Regions from separate parts of the Cytobacillus gottheilii genome, predicted to be linked through region 2. Evidence: predicted binding sites of a transcription regulator. Region 2 holds the regulator's gene; each other region holds the start of a gene.
What was found. The regulator Rex, encoded in region 2, represses fermentation and respiration genes when NADH is low (regulators of the CRP and FNR family bind a similar motif). The targets are predictions, from matches to a motif close to TTGTGAAATATTTCACAA.
Positions count from the first base shown of each region.

Region 1: a site for Rex is predicted at 2,150-2,167, ahead of J1899_RS16605 (4Fe-4S dicluster domain-containing protein). Genes of this name have one in related genera too.
Region 3: a site for Rex is predicted at 2,669-2,686, ahead of ric (iron-sulfur cluster repair di-iron protein). Genes of this name have one in related genera too.

Region 1 is NZ_CP071709.1:3,354,125-3,358,407, forward strand. Features, by position in the region: gene J1899_RS16595 (molybdopterin-dependent oxidoreductase) at 1-723, opposite strand, end outside; gene J1899_RS16600 (PucR family transcriptional regulator) at 741-1,958, opposite strand; gene J1899_RS16605 (4Fe-4S dicluster domain-containing protein) at 2,204-3,109, shown strand; gene J1899_RS16610 (twin-arginine translocase TatA/TatE family subunit) at 3,318-3,524, shown strand; gene pheT (phenylalanine--tRNA ligase subunit beta) at 3,597-4,283, opposite strand, start outside.
Region 2 is NZ_CP071709.1:395,515-399,797, reverse strand. Features, by position in the region: gene groL (chaperonin GroEL) at 1-285, opposite strand, end outside; gene groES (co-chaperone GroES) at 342-626, opposite strand; gene J1899_RS02130 (CPBP family intramembrane glutamic endopeptidase) at 967-1,695, shown strand; gene J1899_RS02125 (YdiK family protein) at 1,692-1,898, shown strand; gene J1899_RS02120 (redox-sensing transcriptional repressor Rex) at 1,956-2,600, opposite strand; gene moaC (cyclic pyranopterin monophosphate synthase MoaC) at 2,625-3,110, opposite strand; gene J1899_RS02110 (ABC-F family ATP-binding cassette domain-containing protein) at 3,276-4,283, shown strand, end outside.
Region 3 is NZ_CP071709.1:1,500,371-1,504,653, reverse strand. Features, by position in the region: gene J1899_RS07395 (YwiC-like family protein) at 1-592, opposite strand, end outside; gene mobB (molybdopterin-guanine dinucleotide biosynthesis protein B) at 747-1,271, opposite strand; gene J1899_RS07385 (molybdopterin molybdotransferase MoeA) at 1,265-2,530, opposite strand; gene ric (iron-sulfur cluster repair di-iron protein) at 2,744-3,424, shown strand; gene moaA (GTP 3',8-cyclase MoaA) at 3,497-4,283, opposite strand, start outside.

The sequences.
Region 1 (4,283 bases), 1.6 Mb from region 2:
AGCATAGTTTTCATCAAAAAATGAAGAATCTGCTATACGTTTAGCAGCATATAAAGCAAGTAGCCCATCAGTTCCTGGCTTAATTTGAATATAAAGATCTGCTTTTGCTGCAGTTTCTGTAAATACTGGGTCAATGACAGCTACCTTTGCACCCGCTCTTCTTGCCTGGAATATATACTTCATTTGCGGAATATTTGTGACAGCGGGATTCGCTCCCCAGATCACGATTAAATCTGCAGCTGCCATATCTTCAGGGCTGCTTTGTTCGAATTGCTTGAACCTTTCCTTAAGCGCATCATTTCCAGTTGTCAGACAGAGGTTTCCTTTTGGTTTTGTATGCGGCCCTATACTATTAAACATAGCTTCAGCTGCATAATGCATCAGCCCAATATTGCCTGAAAACTTATTATAGCCGCTTGCTAAATTCGATCCATAGCGCTCATTCAATTCAATGATCTTGTCAGCAATTATAGTATATGCCTGCTCCCACGATATTCTTTTCCAGTTTCCAGAGCTCCGCGGTGACTGCATAATCGGATATTTTAGCCGATTAGGATGAGTTACATACTGTGTAAAAGCATATCCTTTTGCACATAGGTTTCCTTTCGTATAGCCATGCTGATCATCTCCAGCCACCTTTACAAGCTTCCCATTATTCACATAAGAAAGCATGCTGCAGGAGGCATAGCAATTACGCGGGCAAGCATTTCGGAAGATTTTCATGCTGTACACCTCAATCTTTAGATTTTTCCAAGCTGCTTAATTTTTAAGGCGGCGATAATATTTAGCCTTATATTCATATCATCCAGCTTTTCACCAAGTATTTCTTCGATCTTTTTAAAACGGTACCTTAACGTATTGCGGTGCACATACATTCCTTCAGCTGTTTTTGTCAGATCAAATTGATTGGCAGCAAATATACTTAAAGAGCTCATTAAATCACTTTCATGCTCCAGATCATATTTTTCCAGCTCTCCCAGTGTATGTTCATAGTACTCTTTTAAATCATGTAAATCGTGATTATATAAGATTCTCTCCAGACCAAGGCTGCTAAAAAACGGAACGGAAATATTCAATAGCAATCCCAGTTCATACGCCACCTTTGCCTCCTGGTAGCTGCGGTGAATTTCTTCCGGCAGCATTCTTCTCCTTCCGATCCCTGCAGCAATTCTTACACTTAGATGATGGGATTTAGACAAATACATGATTAAGGAAACAAACTCTTTTATCTCTGAATGATGATCTGTTCCTCCTTCAGGGGATGACGGATATATGAGGATAATTTCGCCTCGTTTCCTGATAGAGATCGGTCTTTGCCTGCGATCAAGCATGGCTTTTTCAATCATATAGAACAGCAAATCTATTAAATGCCGGTCATCTGAAAAATAGTCAAAATCTTTTAAGGAGAAAACGACCGCAGTATGGGCCTGCTGAAAATCCCACCCCCAAATCTGACCGTACGAAATAATATCTTCTCTTTTTTTAATATTTCCATATAAGAGGTCATATAGAAAAACTTCCCGCAGCTTTTGTTTTTCCTGTTTCATCGTTAATGTATTTTGAATTTCCATGGAGCAAAGCGTTGATGCAAATTGGAGGATTTCACTTAGTTCAAGAGGAAATCTGCTTTTATCATTCACCGCAATCACATATCCCCGAACACGCCCATCGACATGAATTTCCATACATACCCCTTTAATAAGCTCTTCTGCTGCAGATATAACACATGATACAGGTTCCTGAACTTCTTGATTTAGACCATTTATTGCTGTTTCAATGTATTCAATTTTTGTACCTTCTTTATCCCAGATAGACACGATTTGATTTAGAAGAGGATCAGCGATCAGAATGGGGATTGATAAAATGTCTGCTAACTCCTGGGCGATCCCTTCCATTCGCTTTTGCGAGGAGACTAATAATCTTTGCAAATAGTCTGGAACTGAAAAACTTATTTCCATTATATTCAATTCCTTTCTAAACTCGAAATATCTATTACCTTCATCTTATAAGAATAAACGCCTATTCACAATGGATGTCACAACACCGTAAAAATTCATTGGCTTATCGTACAAAAAAAAGAGTAAATTTTCGTGCATAGAAGATATATCACTCCCAAGTTTCATGATTTATAATATAGTCATGAATCTGATTGTGAAATAAATCACAAATCATGTTTGTGATAAAAAGGAAAGGAGCGGCTTTGATGGGTTTATTCGATCGGTGGATGGAAAGTTTGGATTATGAGTTCCAAATTTTAAAAACGTGCAGCCGCTATCAAAGTCCTTTTTCAAGCTGCACAAAGTGTTTGGATTCCTGCGAGATGAACGCCATTGTTTTAAAAGATGGAAAACCAATTATCCAGCCAAATCAATGCACTGAATGCGGCGATTGCATTGCAGAATGCCCTGTCCAGGCTGTAGAGGGTTTTTATCCAAAAAGACGCATAATAGAGCATGTATTCATTGCAGAGGAGAAACCTCCCTCAATAAAAGAAATGCTTGGATATTATCAAACAGGAGTGACATCTGTTTACTTTCACAATAAAGAACTTAGCGAAGAGTGGAAGAGATTTCTCAAAGAAATCAACAGCAAGTTAGCACAGCTAAATGAAGAAGCGTTAATGATACAATTCGAATTACAAAAGCAAGAAGAAAAAATGACACGGCGTGAAGTCTTTTCTTTTTGGAAAAAAGGAGCAGCTACAACAGTCAGACAAATGGCACCAGCAAAATGGCGTTTTAATCATCAGAATTTGGAGCTTGCCCATTATTTTAAGGAGTATCAATTTAAAGAGATCGAGCTGGATGAGTCAAAATGCACCTTATGTAAAGCATGTGAAATGCTTTGCCGAAAGAACTGTTTTCATTTTTCAGAGACTGAGCTTACCATCTCGGCCAAAACTTGCACAGGCTGTATGCTCTGTGCTGATATTTGCCAGGAAAAAGCAATCACTATAACAGATAATATTCAGAGAGCCAGCACTCGTATACACCACCTCTATCAAAAGAAGTGTTCTTCCTGTCATGCTGCGTTTACTTCAGCCTCCCATGTGGAAGAGGAATGTGTACGCTGTAAAAAAATGAAACAGTATGGCTCCTTCTTGGGATAAGCGGTAGTGATATGTGCCATTTGATAGGAAAATGCTCGAATTTGATTGGAAATGCAACTATTTTGATAGGAAAATGCTTTTGTTTGATAGGAAGTTCATTTCATTTGATAGGAAAATCATTCATTTTGATAGATAGCTTATCCTTCCTGCCTTTTTCAGCAGAACAGCGGGAACCTGTAAACCAATTAAAAGTAAGGAAGTGTTTTAAATGTTAACAAACATTGGAATTCCAGGATTAATTTTAGTTTTAGTACTTGCGCTAATCATTTTTGGTCCGAAGAAACTCCCTGAAATCGGCCGGGCCATGGGCCAAACATTGAAAGAGTTTAAAAGCTCTACGAAAGGGATGCTCGAGGATCATAGCCAAAGTGAAGATGAAAAGAAGAAAACCGATGACACCGTTAAAAATCTTTAAGCGGAAATTCACCACCATTATAAAAAGCCAAGAATGCCGACATCGCATTCTTGGCTTTTTTAAATAACTGAATTAACCCCTTAGGACTGCACCAGCTTTTTCTTCCAGTGCCTCTAGCACCTTAGTATGTGCTTTAACCACTTCTTCATCTGTTAATGTTTTTTCAGGATCAAAGTATTTTAATGAGAATGCAAGGGACTTCTTCCCTGCTTCCATCCGCTCTCCTTCATAAAGGTCAAAAACAGATACTTCTTTTAACAGGCTGCCGCCTGCTTCCTTAATAATGGATTGTAAATGTCCTGATGACACTTCCTGATCCGCTACTAAGGCGATATCTCTTGTAATGGAAGGGAATCTAGGGATCGCTTCGTATACAAGCGCTGCTGTTTCAGCAAGGAGCGACTCTAGAGATAATTCAAAAACATAAGTAGCTTTTAAATCAAGTTCCTTCTCAACGATCGGATGAACTTGACCAATATAACCGCAAGCCTTGCCGTCAATCAGCACTTCAGCTGTTCTGCCCGGATGCAGGCCATCTCTTTCAGATTGACGGAATTCAATGCGATCGTTAATTCCAAGCTTGTCAACTAGTGCTTCCACAATTCCTTTTAACACGTAGAAATCAACAGGCTTTTTCTCGCCTTGCCATGGGTGGTTTACCCATAATCCTGTTACAGCACCTGCCACATGCTCTTTTTCTTCCGGAAGCTGATCTTTTCCGTTTGATAAAAAGACCGAACCTATTTCATAAACAGCCAG
Region 2 (4,283 bases):
AGCAAGAACCGTTGCAGTTGTAGTACCGTCACCAGCAACATCATTTGTTTTGCTTGCTACTTCTGCAACAAGTTTTGCACCCATGTTTTCGAATGCATCTTCAAGTTCGATTTCTTTCGCGATTGTCACACCGTCATTTGTAATTAACGGAGAACCGAATTTTTTCTCAAGAACCACGTTGCGTCCTTTTGGTCCAAGAGTTACTTTTACTGCATCTGCAAGTGTATCAACCCCGCGCAGCATAGAGCGGCGAGCTTCTTCACTGAATTTAATCTCTTTTGCCATTTGTAATAACCTCCTCAAAGATTTTAAAGTAATATAAGTCTAAGTCTATTTTTGATTTATCCGATTACTGCAAGAATATCGTTTTCACGCAGAATTAAATATTCTTTGCCTTCGTATTTAACTTCAGTTCCAGCATATTTTGAGAAGATAATGCGGTCGCCATCAGCAACTTCCAATGCAACACGCTCACCATTTTCAAGCACGCGTCCAGTACCAACCGCTACGACTTTGCCTTCCTGCGGCTTTTCCTTTGCAGAGTCTGGAAGCACGATACCGCTTGCAGTTTTTTCTTCAGTTTCAACAAGCTCGATAATAATTCGATCACCTAGTGGCTTTAACAAGTGAAACAACCTCCTCAATCATTATGTAGTGATTTATTTATTAGCACTCTATCGACTTGAGTGCTAACACATTTATTATATTAATAGTTCTGACTTTTATTTGCAAGCATGATGCTGTATTTTTCATAAAAAATTTTAGTCTTAAAAAGGAAGTCTATTATTGCCTGCGCCAGAGTCCAGAGAGATCCATTTCTGGCAACCTCTTCATTATATACATTCCCATTCTTTTTATGCATAAAGGCTGTTCAAGGTATCCTTCTATTTGAAAGAAGCTCCTCTTTATGAGTAAAATGGTTAAAAGAGCATTTGCTTGATTCTATGTCATAAGGGAGATCATCATTTGAAAAAAGAATACTGGATTATTTTAATTGTGTATATTGCCATGCAGCTTTCCTCCATTGTCGGCTTGCCGCTTATGGTATTTGGAAGTGAGCTTATAACTGGCACTCGAATGGATGAAGGGACGGCCGTGTCTTCTTGGCTTGTGATTAGCTTTTCGCTAGCGCTCATCATCATTCTTTTCCTGCTGCGAAAGGATATGAAAGTGGAGCGTAGTTTATCTGAGCAATCATCCGTTGTAAAATCGATCGCCTGGGCCATTGGCGGGGTGTTTTTAGCACTGATTGCACAATCTGTTGCTGCAAATATTGAATATATGATTGGCATTGAAATGGGGTCAGAGAACACACAGCAAATCATGAGTATCATTGAAACGTCTTCAATTGTTATCATTGTTGTGTCGATTATTGGACCGATTTTGGAGGAAATCATTTTCCGGAAGATTATTTTCGGCAGCCTGCATAAACGCTTCAATTTTTTCATATCAGCGCTCCTTAGCTCTGTCATCTTCGCGGCAGCACATACTGAATTTGAACATCTGCTTCTCTATTCAGCGATGGGGTTCACGTTTGCCTTTCTATATGTAAAAACAAAGCGGATCCTTGTGCCGATCTTTGCTCACGTGGCCATGAATTCTCTTGTAGTCGTCATGCAGCTTAATATGGAAGAAATCGAAAAATGGCTGGAGGAAATGGAACAAGTGGCCGCATTTTTTGGAGGGGTACTATGAGAAGAACTCCTCTGTTTTCAGGCATCATTTATTTGATCCTTGGAATACTATTTGTCTACATCGCTATTCAAAGTCTTCAGCAAAACGGAGAGTGGGGATTCATAACAAACCTTCTCATTATCATTGCTACCTTTGACATTGGAGCTGGCCTCAAAATGATCAGCTTCCACTTTAAGCTTAAAAATCTTGAAAACAAAAAATGAGCCTTTATTAGGGCTCATTTTTATTTTGAATAAGACATGCTTTCCTAGAGGGATCTCCTACATATCTGCCGGGTAATGTTTTAAGAAATAAATTAATGATTGCAATTCCACGGCTAAGTCGATATGGTGAACCCTGATTGCTGGAGGCACAGTTAATCTAGCAGGAGTAAAGTTTAAAATTCCTTTTACTGTGCTTTGTGAAATTCTATCTGTAATCGTTTGGGCATGCTGTGAAGGTACAGTTAAGATCACAACTTGGATGTCATTTTCTTCAATGACCTTCTCAAGATCGTCCATATGATAAACGGATACATCCCCAATTTTTTGATTAACTTTATCGGGCGAAACATCAAAGCCCACTTCAATTTTTGTATTGTTGTTTTTTAAGAAGTTATAGTTTAATAAAGCAGTCCCCAGATTACCAACACCAATTAAACCAACCTTTGTTACTTCATCTTGGTCGAGCGTTTTTCTAAAGAAGGACAGCAGATAATTCACATTGTAGCCATAGCCTTTTTTTCCAAGTGCTCCAAAGTAAGAAAAATCCCTTCTGATCGTGGCAGAATCAACTTTTACAGCATCACTTAATTCCGCAGACGAAACCCGAAGCTTACCTGATGCATGCAGATTTTTTAAAAATCGATAATACAGCGGTAATCGCTTTGCAGTAGCCTGCGGAATTTTGGTTTGTTCTGTTGACATCATTGTACCTCCGTATTCTCCGTCCTACTCCGTTCTTTTAAAATCCCCATTTTTGCCGCCTGTTTTTTCTAGTAAGTAGGTTTCCCCTATGATCATCCCTTTATCGACGGCCTTGCACATATCATATACAGTCAGCGCACAAGCTGAAGCAGCTGTTAACGCTTCCATTTCAACACCTGTGCTTCCTTTTGTTTTGGCAGTAGCCGTAATTTGCAGAATATGATCAGAATCTGTCAGCTTCCATTCAAAAGAAATGTCCACACTTGTAAGCATGATTGGGTGGCACATTGGAATAATGTCAGATGTTTTTTTACTTGCCATAATTCCGGCAACTTGTGCAACGGCTAATACGTCTCCTTTTTTCATACTGTTAGACGTAATCTTGTCGTATATGACCTCATTTACTTTTATACTTGAATGGGCAATAGCTGTGCGAACGGTTTCGGCTTTTTCGCCAATATCAACCATCTTAGCTCTGCCTTCTTCATTAAAATGCGTTAAATCTCCCATATACTAACACCTCACAACAGAATCATACACTATTTTAGGTGCATTTGTGTATAGTTTGTATTGATATTCACATATTTATTTGCAAATTTCTTCAAATAACGTCGGTTTATTGCCGAACCTAAGCGGAATACGATACACTTGTCTTATATTGCAGAGGTGAAAATCATGATACTATTACAAGTTAATCAGCTCAATAAAAGCTTTGGTGCTGATCCAATTTTAACGAATATAAAAATGGAAGTGCAAACAAGAGACCGCATTGCGCTCGTTGGACGAAACGGGGCAGGCAAATCGACTTTATTAAAAATAATCGCTGGCCATATTTCTTATGACAGCGGGGAAATCATGAAGCCAAAGGAAGTAGAAATCGGCTATTTGGCGCAAAATACAGGACTTGAATCTGAACTGACAATTTGGGATGAAATGCTGACTGTTTTTGCTTCATTACAGCAGCAAGAAAAAGAATTGCGTTCATTGGAAGAGAAAATGTCTGATCCTAACGCAATGAGCAATGAAGAAATGTATAATCGCATTTTAAAAGAGTATGATCGCCTTCAGGTCAGCTTTAAAGAGAATGGCGGCTACCAGTATGAAGCAGATATCCGCTCGATTTTACACGGCCTGAACTTTCACACCATAGGATATGATGCGAAAATATCATCTTTAAGTGGCGGACAGAAAACACGGCTTGCACTCGGTAAGCTGCTCTTAACAAAACCTGATCTGCTCATTCTTGATGAGCCAACAAACCATTTGGACATCGAGACCCTTTCATGGCTCGAATTTTACCTGCAGAGCTATGAAGGAGCTATTTTAATTGTTTCGCATGACCGGTACTTCCTTGACAAGGTTGTTACGCAGGTTTACGAAATCTCCCGTCATCAGATCAAAAAGTTTACCGGAAACTACAGCCGCTACTTAGATCAGAAAGCTGCAGATTTTGAACGTGATATGAAGCAGTATGAAAAGCAGCAGGAAGAGATCTCAAAGCTACAGGACTTTATTCAGCGGAACCTTGCACGTGCCTCTACGACTAAAAGAGCACAGAGCCGCCGTAAACAATTAGAACGAATGGATGTAATGGATCGTCCCCTTGGCGATGAGAAATCAGCATCTTTTGGCTTTCAAATTGACAGGCAATCAGGCAATGATGTGCTGCAGGTTATGGATCTC
Region 3 (4,283 bases), 1.1 Mb from region 2:
CGATCGCAACGGGCGGCTCGCCCAAAATGAATATCGCCAAGGGAATGGCGATGTGGTAGCCCCAAGATAGCCGCTTATATGTAATATTGGATTTTTCACGAATCATGGTTTTCACATATAACGTGCTGCCCGTAAAGAAAAGCAGCGTACATATAGTGATTAATATACTTAAATCTCTCACATACCCATTGATTAATATAGAACCTGCCAGCCCAGAAAGAGAAAAAATCATGATGGCACATAGATCATTTAAAAATGCCCTGTCTTGATTTTTGGATGAAAAATACATATTTAATAGCATAAACGGAATAAAGAAAATACCTAGCCAAACAAGCTTTGGTTCTTGAACTACAGGTATGATCAGCAAGAGAAATGCACTAGTAAAATAAACAGCTGCCCAAACCATATGCTCTTTTTTCTTTTTTCTTTTAAACAGCAATAGAAATGGATATGTCCCTAAATATAAGAAAAACCATCCTGCAAATAGCAGAAGCATTCTCCAATCAGAATCTCCGGCTGCTGCAACACCAAGCCAAAATGGAATTATGAGCATCGCCCACGCTCCATGCTGTTTTGGTAAAAATAATTTCATTCCGTATCTCCCCCCTGTCTCGTTATCATAAACGATTACGGAATGAAGCTAAGTGCTGTATATCACATATCCGTCAGATAAAGCAGAATGTAATTAAATCCGTTAATAGTGGTTAGATGCTTTTACAATTAAATAGAAAAACGGAGCTCAATGATCAAAGCTCCGTTTTACCATCCTCTATTTTCTTTAATAAATACGATACTAGCCATTCCACACCAGCTTGATCTTTTATATAAAAACCATTCAATTGCAATTGTTTATCCCAATAAAATGGTACCATTATGTTTGACAGCTCATGGAGCAGCTGGAGATCATCGACCTTGCGGATTAGTACTGCCTTCGGAAACTCTTCATATTTATGTCCCTCAAGTAATATGAGGTCTGGATTGAGACAAGTCGCCATGGCAATTTTCTCATCCAGGGACCATTCCTGCTTTTCTGCATGAAGAATCAGCCTTCCGTCTCCTTCAACAAGAGCAGCTGCTGCTCCAGCTTTTACATGCCTGAATGAATCCTTATCTTCATCTAAGGAAGGCTTTCCTCCATGGCCATGATGTTTGATGACAACTGTTCTTTTTCCATTCGCTTTAAGACGGCGAATTACTTGCTCTATGAGAGTCGTCTTTCCGCTATTTTGATATCCAACGATTTGAAAAATAAAAGGTTTTTTTTTTACCATGGCCACTCGCTGCCAGTAAATTCTTCAAGCATGAGGACGTCTACTTCATCTCCGCTCATGTAGCCCCTGCTGCCACCAGGCAGAATCATTAAGGCATTTGCTCCAGCAAGGCTCATAACGATATTAGATTTATCCATACCGCTTGGTGCAGCGACAAGCTTGCCATCTTCCACACTTAAAATCGCCCTGACAAAGCGGGTGAATGGATTAGCTTTTGGGAAATCGGCTGTTAAAATAGCCTTCTCACGTCTTAAATGAGCTTTTTTAGAAAACAAAAATGTACGAATAATCGGACGCACAAATAATTCAAACCCAACATAGCAGGCGGAAGGGTTGCCAGAAAGCCCAAACAGAAGTTTTCCATCCAGTTGGGCGACAGTTGTTACACTGCCAGGTCTCATTGCGACTTTATTGAACAATACCTCAGCTCCAAGTTTCTCATAAATAGCGGGCAAGTAATCAAAATCACCGACTGATACTCCGCCTGTTGTAATAAGGAAATCACTCTCGTGCAAGGCATTCTCTACAGCAGTAAAACATGTATCAAAGTCATCCGGCAGCTTGCCTAAATACGAGGCATTCCCGCCTGCTCTTTCAATTTGAGCGGTAATCATTAGTGCATTGCTATTGCGGATTTTTCCAGGTTCAAGGTCATCTTCTACCTCTAATAACTCAGAGCCTGTTGCAAATAAGGCAATTGCAGGTTTTTTTGCAACGGGTACTTGTGCATATCCAAAAGTAGCCAGCACAGCTTGTATACCGGGATTAATTAAGGTCCCTTTATGAATTAATACTTCTCCCGTTTTAGCATCTTCCCCTTTAAAGGACACATTTTCACCTGTTTTTAATTTACGCTTGGTGGACATATAAGTCTTACCATCTTTTTCGAATGATTTGGATAGTTCAAGCATTAAGACTGCATCACAGCCTTCGGGCATTTGGGCACCTGTCATAATCCGAACCGCTTCAAAAGCTGCTGGTACCTTGTTTGTAACATGACCAGCACCAATATGATCAATAACTTCAAATACTATTTCATTGCTCTGTGATGCTTGAGCAGTATCCACTGAGCGGACAGCAAAGCCATCATATGGTGCGCGATCAAAGTGCGGTACATCGTGTGTAGCCTTTATATCATCAGCTAAATATCTTCCATTACTTGTATAAATAGAACTATATTCTGTTTCACCTTTTTTCTCATATTTCATTACCCTCGAAATAGCCTCAGCAATTTTGATTGGGTTTCTTTTGTCCAGCAAAATGATCAACTCCTATGTACTAAACATCTGTAGCATTTCCATTCTAATTACTATTATAAATCTCTTATTGAGTGAACATCATGATTTAACTCACACTTTTCCCTTCTTTATAGGAAGGATCATAAACTTTTTCATTTTATGTGATATAAATCACTAAATCCAATTGAAAGGATTAGTAAACTAAAAATACCCCATATCAAGGAGGATACACAAATGATTGTATTAAATGAAGAAAGCATTGTAAAAGAAATTGTGAATGAATACCCAAGGACAAGTGATATTTTTAAACGCTATCAGATCGATTTTTGCTGCGGAGGCAACAATTCCTTACTACATGCAGTTGAGAATAAAGCAATATCACTGCAGCAGCTGATGAGTGAATTACATGAATCTGTACAAAACGAGCAAAACAAACAGGATCAGCCTGATATTTGGACAAATTCGAGCTCTGAGCAATTAATTCAGCATATTCAGGAATATTATCATGCTGAGCTAAAGGAGGAGCTTCCGGCACTAAGCCCTTATGTAACAAAAGTTTCCCGTGTGCATGGAGATCGTAAACCTGAATTAAAAAGAGTCTATGAGCTATTTTACGCATTAAAAAAAGAATTGCTTGAACACACGGAAAAGGAAGAGCAAGAAGTCTTTCCTATTCTTATTCAACTGGAACAAAACGAAGGAAATCCTGCAGATCAGTTGCAATCCTTAATAGACGAACATAAAGAGGTTGGTCAGATTTTAGCGGAGCTACGCTCAGTTACATCCAACTTCACGCCTCCTCATGATGCTTGCGGAACATATCGGCTTGTTTACAAACGTCTTGAAAAACTAGAGGAACAGACATTTATGCATATTCACCTTGAAAACAATATTTTATTTCCAAGATATTCATAATAAAAAGTGAGGGGATTTCCATTGATGGAATCCCCTCTTTTCTTATTACATTATCTTCAGTCTTATTGCCGTCTATCCGCCGATATAGGACATTTCTATTTTTTTGCGATTAGCTGCAGTTTCCGCCGTTCTTTCATCGGAATATCTATCTTTTCGTCCATCCCAGATAGAAATAATGCGCTGGCGTATTTCTTCATCACTGGCACCAGCTCTCATGAATTCCTTCAGGTCGTGGCCATTGCCATTAAATAAACAAGTAAAAATCTGTCCATTCGCAGATAATCTTGAGCGTGTGCAGCTTGAACAGAATGATTCAGATACAGAAGTAATAAAACCTACATCCACATTTTTATCTTTATAACGATAGCGTTTCGCTACTTCGCCAAAATAATCCGGATCAACTGGATCCAATAAGAAATGTTCACTTAGAAGATTATATATTTCTTGTTTGGTCACAACATCGTCCATTTTCCAGCCATTTGTGCTTCCAACATCCATGTATTCAATAAAGCGAAGCTGAAGTCCCTCTTCCTTACAAAACTTTGCCATAGGTACAATTTCTTCGTCGTTTAAGCCTTTTTTTACAACCATATTGATTTTTACACCTAATCCGGCTTCTTTTGCAGAAGTTATCCCTTTTAAGACGGGTTTTATTCCTACTCCCCGGCCATTGATTTCTCCAAAAAGTTCGTCCTTCAGGCTATCCAGACTGATATTTACTCTCTTAAGTCCTGCATTCTTTAAAGACTCTGCATATTTCGGCAGCAAAACGGCATTAGTTGTCAGCCCAATATCGTTTAGCCCTTCAATTTTTGAAAGCATTCCCACAAGAACAGGAAGATCCTTCCTCATAAGCGGC